4 regions of the Nitratireductor sp. CH_MIT9313-5 genome follow, and region 3 is predicted to be linked to each of the others. Evidence: predicted binding sites of a transcription regulator. Region 3 holds the regulator's gene; each other region holds the start of a gene.
The links. Region 3 encodes LexA, which represses DNA repair genes until DNA is damaged. Its sites were predicted from a motif close to TGTTCNNNNTGTGTTCNG; they were not measured.
Positions count from the first base shown of each region.

Region 1: a site for LexA is predicted at 778-795, ahead of recA (recombinase RecA). Genes of this name have one in related genera too.
Region 2: a site for LexA is predicted at 1,349-1,366, ahead of WA367_RS01275 (YifB family Mg chelatase-like AAA ATPase). Genes of this name have one in related genera too.
Region 4: a site for LexA is predicted at 964-981, ahead of WA367_RS03010 (helicase-related protein). Genes of this name have one in related genera too.

Region 1 covers NZ_JAYMER010000014.1:70,039-72,243, forward strand. The annotation lists gene WA367_RS07855 (carbohydrate kinase family protein) at 1-590, opposite strand, end outside; gene recA (recombinase RecA) at 857-1,942, shown strand; gene alaS (alanine--tRNA ligase) at 2,123-2,205, shown strand, end outside.
Region 2 covers NZ_JAYMER010000010.1:4,195-6,399, reverse strand. The annotation lists gene WA367_RS01275 (YifB family Mg chelatase-like AAA ATPase) at 1-1,266, opposite strand, end outside; gene gshB (glutathione synthase) at 1,413-2,205, opposite strand, start outside.
Region 3 covers NZ_JAYMER010000014.1:407,726-409,930, reverse strand. The annotation lists gene WA367_RS09470 (ComEC/Rec2 family competence protein) at 1-439, shown strand, start outside; gene lexA (transcriptional repressor LexA) at 469-1,191, opposite strand; gene WA367_RS09460 (molybdopterin molybdotransferase MoeA) at 1,275-2,205, opposite strand, start outside.
Region 4 covers NZ_JAYMER010000010.1:364,793-366,997, reverse strand. The annotation lists gene WA367_RS03010 (helicase-related protein) at 1-868, opposite strand, end outside; gene WA367_RS03005 (acetyl-CoA C-acetyltransferase) at 1,490-2,205, opposite strand, start outside.

The sequences.
Region 1 (2,205 bases), 340 kb from region 3:
ATATCCAGAAGCGCCTTCGCCTCCCGCCGGTTCATGAATAATACGGAAAGCCGCGAGAGGACGGTCCGCAACCGCACGACCTTGGCGGGTGATATGGCGATGGCAAAAACCGGTTGATCCGCGCAATGCCGCATCAGCGTGGCCAGTGCAGCTTCCGGCAGATTGGCGTCGCAGAAGATCGCATCGCTGGACGCAATCGCCTCGCGCAGCTTGGCGCGGCGCAGATTGCGCTCAAGGCACGCCTCATAGATCGCCATGTCGGCAAGCGCGACGATGACGTCGCCATTGCCGTCGAGAATTGCAGTGTAGCTTGCCGTCTGTCGATCAAGATGCGTCGCGGACAGATCGTCAAAATCCGCTTCTTCGATGGCCCGTGCCACGGCCTCACCGCCGCTGTCACCCCCGCGCACCGAAAAGAAGCGGACCGATGAGCCGCGCCGGGAAAGGGTCGAGCAGGCATTGAAAATCCCGCCGCCGACTTCCTCCCGTATCACGCCCGGATTGGAAGCTTCGGCCACATAGGGACCGATCACCCGTCCGCGCCGGTCGATATGCGCGCCACCCATGGCAAAAATGATGGGAGCATTCAAGGAACACAGGCCTCCAGGCCGGCTCGATTCGAGGTCGCTGGAGGGCCTACTATGAAGGGGCCGACAAATCCATAGGGGACAAGTTCAAATGATTCCGACCTCTCTATGGGAGCTGCATTCTGAGTACAGGAGCAGAACAAATTGGGATAACTCAATTAAAACAGATATTTACTATCTCTTGCAAAATGAGAACAAAAGAGGTACGAATAGCCAACTGAACCGATCGGCCGCAAAGGCCTCCATTGACGGGCAAGAGGTGTTGTATCATGGCTCAGAATTCATTGCGGCTTGTAGAGGACAATTCGGTGGACAAATCCAAGGCATTGGACGCGGCCCTGTCGCAGATCGAGCGTTCCTTCGGCAAGGGCTCGATCATGCGTCTGGGAAGCAAAGACCAGGTGGTCGAGATCGAGACGGTTCCAACCGGCTCTCTTGGCCTCGATATTGCGCTGGGCGTCGGCGGTCTGCCGCGTGGCCGCATCATTGAGGTTTACGGGCCTGAAAGCTCGGGCAAGACGACCCTTGCTCTCCACACGGTGGCCGAAGCCCAGAAGAAGGGCGGTATTTGCGGCTTCATCGATGCCGAACATGCTCTCGACCCGGTCTATGCCCGCAAGCTTGGCGTGGATCTGGAAAATCTCCTGATTTCGCAGCCCGATACCGGTGAGCAGGCGCTTGAGATCTGCGATACGCTGGTGCGCTCCGGCGCGCTGGATGTGATCGTGGTCGATTCCGTGGCCGCATTGACGCCGCGCGCGGAAATCGAGGGCGAGATGGGCGACTCTCTGCCGGGCATGCAGGCCCGCCTGATGAGCCAGGCGCTGCGCAAGCTCACCGCTTCGATCTCGCGCTCGAAGACTATGGTGATCTTCATCAACCAGATCCGCATGAAGATCGGCGTCATGTTCGGCTCGCCGGAGACCACCACCGGCGGCAATGCACTGAAATTCTATGCCTCCGTGCGTCTCGACATCCGTCGCATCGGCTCCGTCAAGGATCGCGACGAGGTGGTCGGCAACCAGACCCGTGTGAAGGTGGTCAAGAACAAGCTCGCACCGCCCTTCAAGCAGATCGAATTCGACATCATGTATGGCGAAGGCGTTTCCAAGCTTGGCGAGCTGATCGATCTGGGCGTGAAGGCCGGCATCGTCGAAAAATCGGGCGCCTGGTTCAGCTACAATTCCCAGCGTCTGGGGCAGGGGCGTGAGAACGCCAAGAACTTCCTCAGGGAAAATCCTGCCGTGGCCGAGGAGGTTGAGCTTGCCCTGCGTCAGAATGCAGGCCTGATCGCCGAGAAATTCCTCGACGACGCGCGCAAGGATGAAGGTCTGGACGACGCAGCCGAGGGCTGATCCTGAGCCTCCCACCAACCTGTTCATGAATGAAGGCATCGCTGCACCACCAGCGGTGCCTTCTTTTTGTCTGGAACAGTGGTCTCCACCGCGGATTTCTGGACAGTGCATTGCGCAGCCGCTAAAAGGCGGCTTCCAGTTCAGCCGTATTCCGGCCAGGTCTCTCGCAAAGGCAAATTCATGAGTGGCGTCAACGACATCCGGTCGACTTTTCTAGACTATTTCGCGAAGAACGGGCACGAGATCGTTCCCTCCGGACCGCT
Region 2 (2,205 bases), on a different contig from region 3:
GAAACGCTGCCGTTGCATGTGCCGCGCCATGGCAACGCGTTCGGCCACCAGCGCGCTGGGCTCGGCTTTTCCAGGCGTGATCAGGTCTGCGGCGGTAACGGCCGGAACCTCTATGCGCAGATCGATGCGGTCAAGGAAGGGACCCGACAATCTCGCCTGATATTCGCTCTGGCAACGCGGGCCGCGGGCGCAGCGATGGCCTGGCTCGCCTGCCATGCCGCAGCGACAGGGGTTCATCGCTGCAATCAATTGGATCTGTGCGGGATAGCTGACGCGGTGGCTGGCGCGCGCGATCACGCATTCACCGGTTTCCAGCGGCTGGCGCAGGGAATCGAGCACTTGCGGCGTGAATTCGGGCAGTTCGTCGAGGAAAAGCACGCCGTGATGGGCGAGCGAAACCTCTCCGGGGCGGGCGCGTGTGCCACCGCCAACCATCGCAGCCATAGATGCCGAGTGATGGGGCGCGCGGAATGGGCGCCGATCGGTGAGACGTCCGTCCGCCAGTTCGCCTGCGATGGAAGCCACCATGGAACATTCCAGAAGCTCTTTCGGTTCCAGCGGCGGCAGGATCGAGGGAAGTCGCTGGGCCAACATGGACTTGCCCGCTCCGGGTGGCCCGACCATCAGAAGATTGTGACCTCCGGCGGCGGCAACTTCCAGCGCGCGCTTCGCACTCTCCTGCCCCTTGATGTCCGCAAGGTCGGGCAGCGCGGTTGCCGCGGGCCCAAGTGCGGCTTCAGGACGCGAAAGCACTTGCGTGCCACGAAAATGATTGGCCAGCGCGATCAGGCTGCGCGGTGCCAGAATGTCTATGTCTGAACCGGCCCATGCAGCTTCAGAGCCACAGGCGTGCGGACAGATCAGACCTCGGCCCATTGCATTTGCGCCAATGGCGGCGGGCAGCACGCCTGCCACCCGCGCCACACCGCCATCAAGCGCAAGTTCGCCCAATACAACGTAATCTTCCAACGCGTCGGACGGTATGGCACCCAGTGCTGCCATGAGGCCAAGTGCGATGGGCAGGTCATAATGGCTGCCTTCTTTCGGGAGATCGGCAGGCGCGAGATTGACCGTCACCTTTTTGGGCGGCATGGAGAGGCCTGATGCATGAAGTGCGGCCTGCACCCGCTCCCGGCTTTCGGCCACCGCCTTGTCACCAAGGCCCACGATCTGCATGCCCATCTTTCCGGGCGCGACCATGACCTGCACATCAACAGGCACTGCCTCGATGCCCTGAAACGCGATCGTTCTAACCCGCGATACCATCCCAAACCGCCCCCGGTCTCTCCCAAGCAGCCAACAAGTGGTTGCAATCGGCGCGATGAAAGCACGTCAGGCGGGTCGGTGCAAGAACGTTATGGGAACAAACTTCTCGTAGAAGTGGAGATATTGCGTGGCTGCGCTCGTTGCGGTCAGGCCTGTCGACGCTTCTCAACGGCATCCCAGAAGAGTGCTGCGATGTCCGCTCCACCGAATTTCTGCACCTCGCGCACGCCTGTGGGTGAAGTCACATTGATCTCGGTCAGATAGTCACCGATCACATCGATCCCAACCAGCACAAAGCCGCGCTCGCGCAGTGCAGGTCCGATGCGTGCGCAGATTTCCCGCTCGCGCTCGGTCAGTTCGGTCGCTTCCGCACGGCCACCCACATGCATGTTGGAGCGCGAATCGTGCTCTGCTGGTACGCGGTTGATGGCACCGACGGGTTCGCCTTCGATCAGGATGATGCGCTTGTCGCCGCCGCGCACTTCCTTCAGATAGCGCTGCACGATGAACGGCTCGCGAAAGGCCTGCATGAACATTTCGAGCAGTGCGGAGAGGTTGCGGTCCGCTTCCTGCAGATGGAATATGCCCGCGCCGCCATTGCCGTAGAGCGGCTTCACGATGATGTCCCCGTGCTCCTTGCGGAAGGCCTTCACTGCCTCCGCATCGCGGGTGATCAGCGTCTCAGGCATCAGATCTGCAAATTCGGTGACGAAGATCTTTTCCGGGCTGTTGCGCACCCATGCCGGATCATTGACCACCAGTGTCTGGGGGTGGATCAGGTCCAGTATGTGGGTGGTGGTGATGTAATTCATGTCGAAGGGCGGGTCCTGGCGCAAGAGCACCACGTCCATTTCCGCCAGATCCATCTGCCGGGCTTCGCCGAGCGTGAAGTGATTGCCTTGGACGTCACGAACTTCCATCGGCTCAAGGACGGCCAGC
Region 3 (2,205 bases):
GGGTGATTGGAAACATGCGCTGAATGTCGATCAGGTGATCAAGCCGCAGGGTGTGGATGAGGGGCAGGCCACACCAGACAACGCCTTTTCATGCGCCGACACGGTCTGCTCGCTGGAGCATCCCCATGGTGGAGCAATCGTGCATCTGAAGGACCCGGCAGACACTAGAGCCTATTGCTCGAAAGCTGCGGTGATCGTGGTCGACGATGCCACAATCTCCTCTCCATGCGGCAGGCACGTGTTGCTGCTGACCAAGAAGGATCTCGCACAAAATGGTGCTGCGGCAATCTATCTGTCGACCAGACCGGACAGGATAACCCGACTTGTACATGCCGTGGCCAGGCCCTATCGGCCCTGGCATGAACACCGACAATATTCTCGCGCTGCAAGGGCCTGCCGCCCTACCGGAGGGATTAACCCTCCTGCGGGCGCGCTATGAATTCAGCAGCGACCCGAGGGCTCACAAGGTCAGTAGCGGCGGATCAAACCGACCAGCTTGCCTTGAACCTTCACGCGGTCGGGGCCGAAAATGCGCGTCTCATAGGCAGGATTGGCTGCCTCAAGCGCAATGGATGCGCCCTTGCGCCTGAGCCTCTTGAGTGTGGCTTCCTCATCGTCAACCAGCGCAACAACGATCTCACCGGGATTGGCCGAACTGGAATGTTTGATGATGACAGTATCACCATCGAAGATCCCAGCCTCGATCATCGAGTCGCCTTTTACTTCCAGAGCGTAGTGCTCCCCACCTGAAAGCATATCCGGCGGTACCGTGATGCTGTGGGTCTGGTGCTGGATGGCATCGATGGGCACACCGGCTGCGATACGCCCCATGACCGGGACGCTGTAGGCGCCACCGTCTTCAGCCGGTGCAGGCGCGGGAGCGGCGGGACGGGCAGGTTCGGGCGTTTTGCCGAGGCTACCCTCGATCACGCTTGGCTGAAACTTGCGTGCAGTGCCGCCAAGACCTGGTGCGATCGAATCAGGCAGGCGCAACACTTCCAGCGCACGAGCCCGGTTGGGAAGCCTGCGGATGAAGCCCCTTTCCTCGAGCGCGGTAATCAAACGATGAATGCCCGACTTGGAAGCCAGGTCGAGCGCCTCCTTCATCTCGTCAAACGAAGGCGGGATGCCCGTCTCCTTCAGACGCTCGTGGATGAAGAGCAGCAGCTCGTGCTGTTTGCGTGTCAGCATTGCCGACTCCCGGAATCAGTCATAAACAAAACCAGAACATAATGTATCTGTTCCAGTTGTGTTCCGCAACGGCAATTTTGGCGTCAGTCTCGCAGCATCAGGATCCGGCATCTGTCGCCGGCGGCCGCGGCGGGTGCGTGGGGTTCCCTGATGAGGAGGCAGTTTGCGGCAGCATAAGCCGTCAGGTGCGACGAATCCTGGTGAGCAAACGGTGTTGCTAGAAGCCCCTCAGGGCCTTGTACCGCGACTGCACGCACATAGTCCTGACGTTCATCATTGGCCGACATGGCAGTGGCGAGCCTGGCGCGGCGGATATCGGGACGGAAGATAGCGCCGGAGAGCCGGGCCAGGAGCGGTCGCAGAAAGAGTTCGGCGCAGACAAGACTGGAAACAGGGTTGCCGGGCAGGCCCAGCACCCGCTGGTTGCCCAATCTTCCGGAGATCAATGGCTTGCCCGGGCGCATGGCAACTTTCCAGAACGAAAGCTGCATTCCCGCGTCAGCCAGTGCGCTGCGCACGAGGTCGTGTTTTCCAACCGATGCGCCGCCGAGCGTGACCAGAACATCCGCTCCTTGACCGGAGGCTTGCTGCAATGCCGCAGAAATCAACGCTGCGTCGTCGGGTATGATGCCCAGATCAAGCACTTCAGCACCTTCCTGTTCGGCTATGGCTGCGATGCCGAATGTGTTGGATGCGATGATCTGATTTTCTCCGATCTCGTCGCCGGGAGGGACAAGCTCGTTACCGGTGGCAAGTACCGCCAGAAGCGGTTTCCTGTGCACGCATAGGCTCGGATGTCCGCCAGAGGCGGCAAGTGCCAGAGCTGCGGGATCGAGTTTGCGCCCCGGTTCAAGCAGGGTGTCGCCTTCACGAAAATCGAGGCCTGCCAGCCGGATATTTCGTCCAACCTCGACGGGACACGTCGCACGGATTGTTGCCTGACCGGTCTGTTCGGTGTTCTCCTGTATCAGGACAGCGTCAGCACCTTTCGGCACAGGTGCCCCGGTGAAAATC
Region 4 (2,205 bases), on a different contig from region 3:
GATCGACATGCCCCGTCACGCCGAAAGTGCCGTCGCGCACATGACGTCCGGCCCGTCCAGCGATCTGGCCAAGCTCGGCGGCGGAAAGATCGCGGAACTGAAAGCCGTCGAATTTGCGGTTCTGCGCGAAGGCAACATGGTCAACATCGAGATTGAGGCCCATGCCGATCGCATCGGTGGCCACAAGATAATCGACATCACCGGACTGGTAGAGCGCAACCTGCGCATTGCGTGTGCGCGGGCTGAGCGCACCCAGAACAATTGCCGCACCGCCACGCTGACGGCGGATCAGTTCGCCGATCGCGTAAACCTCGTTCGAGGAGAAGGCGACGATTGCGGAACGACGCGGCAAGCGTGTGATCTTTTTCGAGCCCGCATAGGTAAGCACCGACATCCGCGGCCGGGTGATGACCGAAATCCCGGGCAACAGCCTTTCCAGGAGCCCGCGCATGGTACCCGCACCCAGAAGCAGCGTCTCATCGCGCCCGCGCAGATGTAGCAGCCGATCGGTGAAGATGTGCCCACGTTCGAGATCTGCTGCGAGTTGAACCTCGTCGATTGCGACGAAAGCCGCAGTCGTCTCGCGCGGCATCGCTTCGACCGTGCAGACGGAATAGCGCGCCTTGGGCGGAACGATCTTTTCTTCACCCGTGATCAGCGCGACATGTTCAGGCCCAACACGCTGCACCACGCGCTGATAGACCTCGCGGGCGAGCAGCCGCAGCGGCAGGCCGATGACGCCAGTGCTGTGCGCCACCATGCGCTCGATCGCCATATGCGTCTTGCCGGTGTTGGTCGGACCCAAAACCGCCGTGACGCCGCGTCCGGTCAGCGCGGTCGGAGATGTCTGTTGTGGCTGAAAATTCATCCAAAGCCTTTTCACTGCAGCATGGGCTGCGCCCGCGCTAGACATATAGGATGGCAGCACAAGAGCAAAAGGCAAAAAACCGCAGCGTTAACAATTGGAACGAGTCTGGAACGAATCAGCGACGAATCGGCTTCTGACCGGCTTTCCCCTTTTGTTCACCGCTAGATCTAGTCGGTCGTGCGAGATTGAGGGCAGATGCTGATTCTGCCGCCCTGGCAGAGCACCCCGAACACCGCCCAATCGTTAATACGAGCGCAAAGGCCGGCGGCCGAGCGGGAGCGGGCGAACCAAAACATTGAAAGCGTTTAACTTTCCTAACGACTGGTTAACCCCATTTCACCGCTGTTGGGGTGCAGGATTAACAAATCGCTCAAAGCGAGAACGAATCGGTGACGAATCGGACATTGCAAGAAATTCTCTGTATGTTCACCACAAGATGTAGCGTTATCCACCAGCTATCAACAGGCTATCCACCGATAGCAAACTGAACATTGTGGAAGAAGGTGGAGGCTGGCAACCACACTGTATTATTCTGGGACACCCGCCCGCAGACCAAAGATTAACGCCCAGCCGGCGCGGGAGCATGGAACTCCCGCTGCAATGCTGTGATTGTTATCGCAATCAGGCCTCAAAGGCCTCGACACACATGGCAACCCCCATGCCGCCGCCAATGCAGAGCGTGGCAAGACCCTTGCCGCCGCCACGACGCCGCAGCTCATAAAGCAGAGTGTTGAAGACGCGCGCGCCTGATGCGCCGATCGGATGACCGATGGCGATGGACCCGCCATTCACGTTCACGATATCCGGATCCCAGCCCATGTCCTTGTTCACCGCACAAGCCTGCGCGGCGAATGCCTCATTGGCTTCGACGAGATCGAGATCACCAACCTTCCAGCCCGCCTTTTCAAGCGCGCGGCGCGAAGCAGGGATCGGACCGGTGCCCATGATCTGAGGCTCGACACCGGCCGTGGCCCAGGAGGCAATTCGCGCAAGGGGCTTCAGCCCACGACGCTCCGCCTCCGCCTCGCTCATAAGGAGGACACCCGCAGCGCCATCGTTCAAACCGGATGCGTTGCCCGCAGTGACAGAACCATCCTTGGAGAAGGCCGGACGCAGCTTCTGCATCGCCTCAAGTGTGGCGCCATGACGGATATATTCGTCGTCCTCCACGACGACCTCGCCCTTGCGGCTTTTGATGGTTACGGGAACGATCTCGTCCTTGAAGCGCCCTGCCTTCTGCGCGGCTTCGGCCTTGTTTTGCGACGCCAGTGCAAAAGCGTCCTGCTCGTCGCGCGAAATCTGGAATTTCTCCGCGACATTTTCGGCAGTGACCCCCA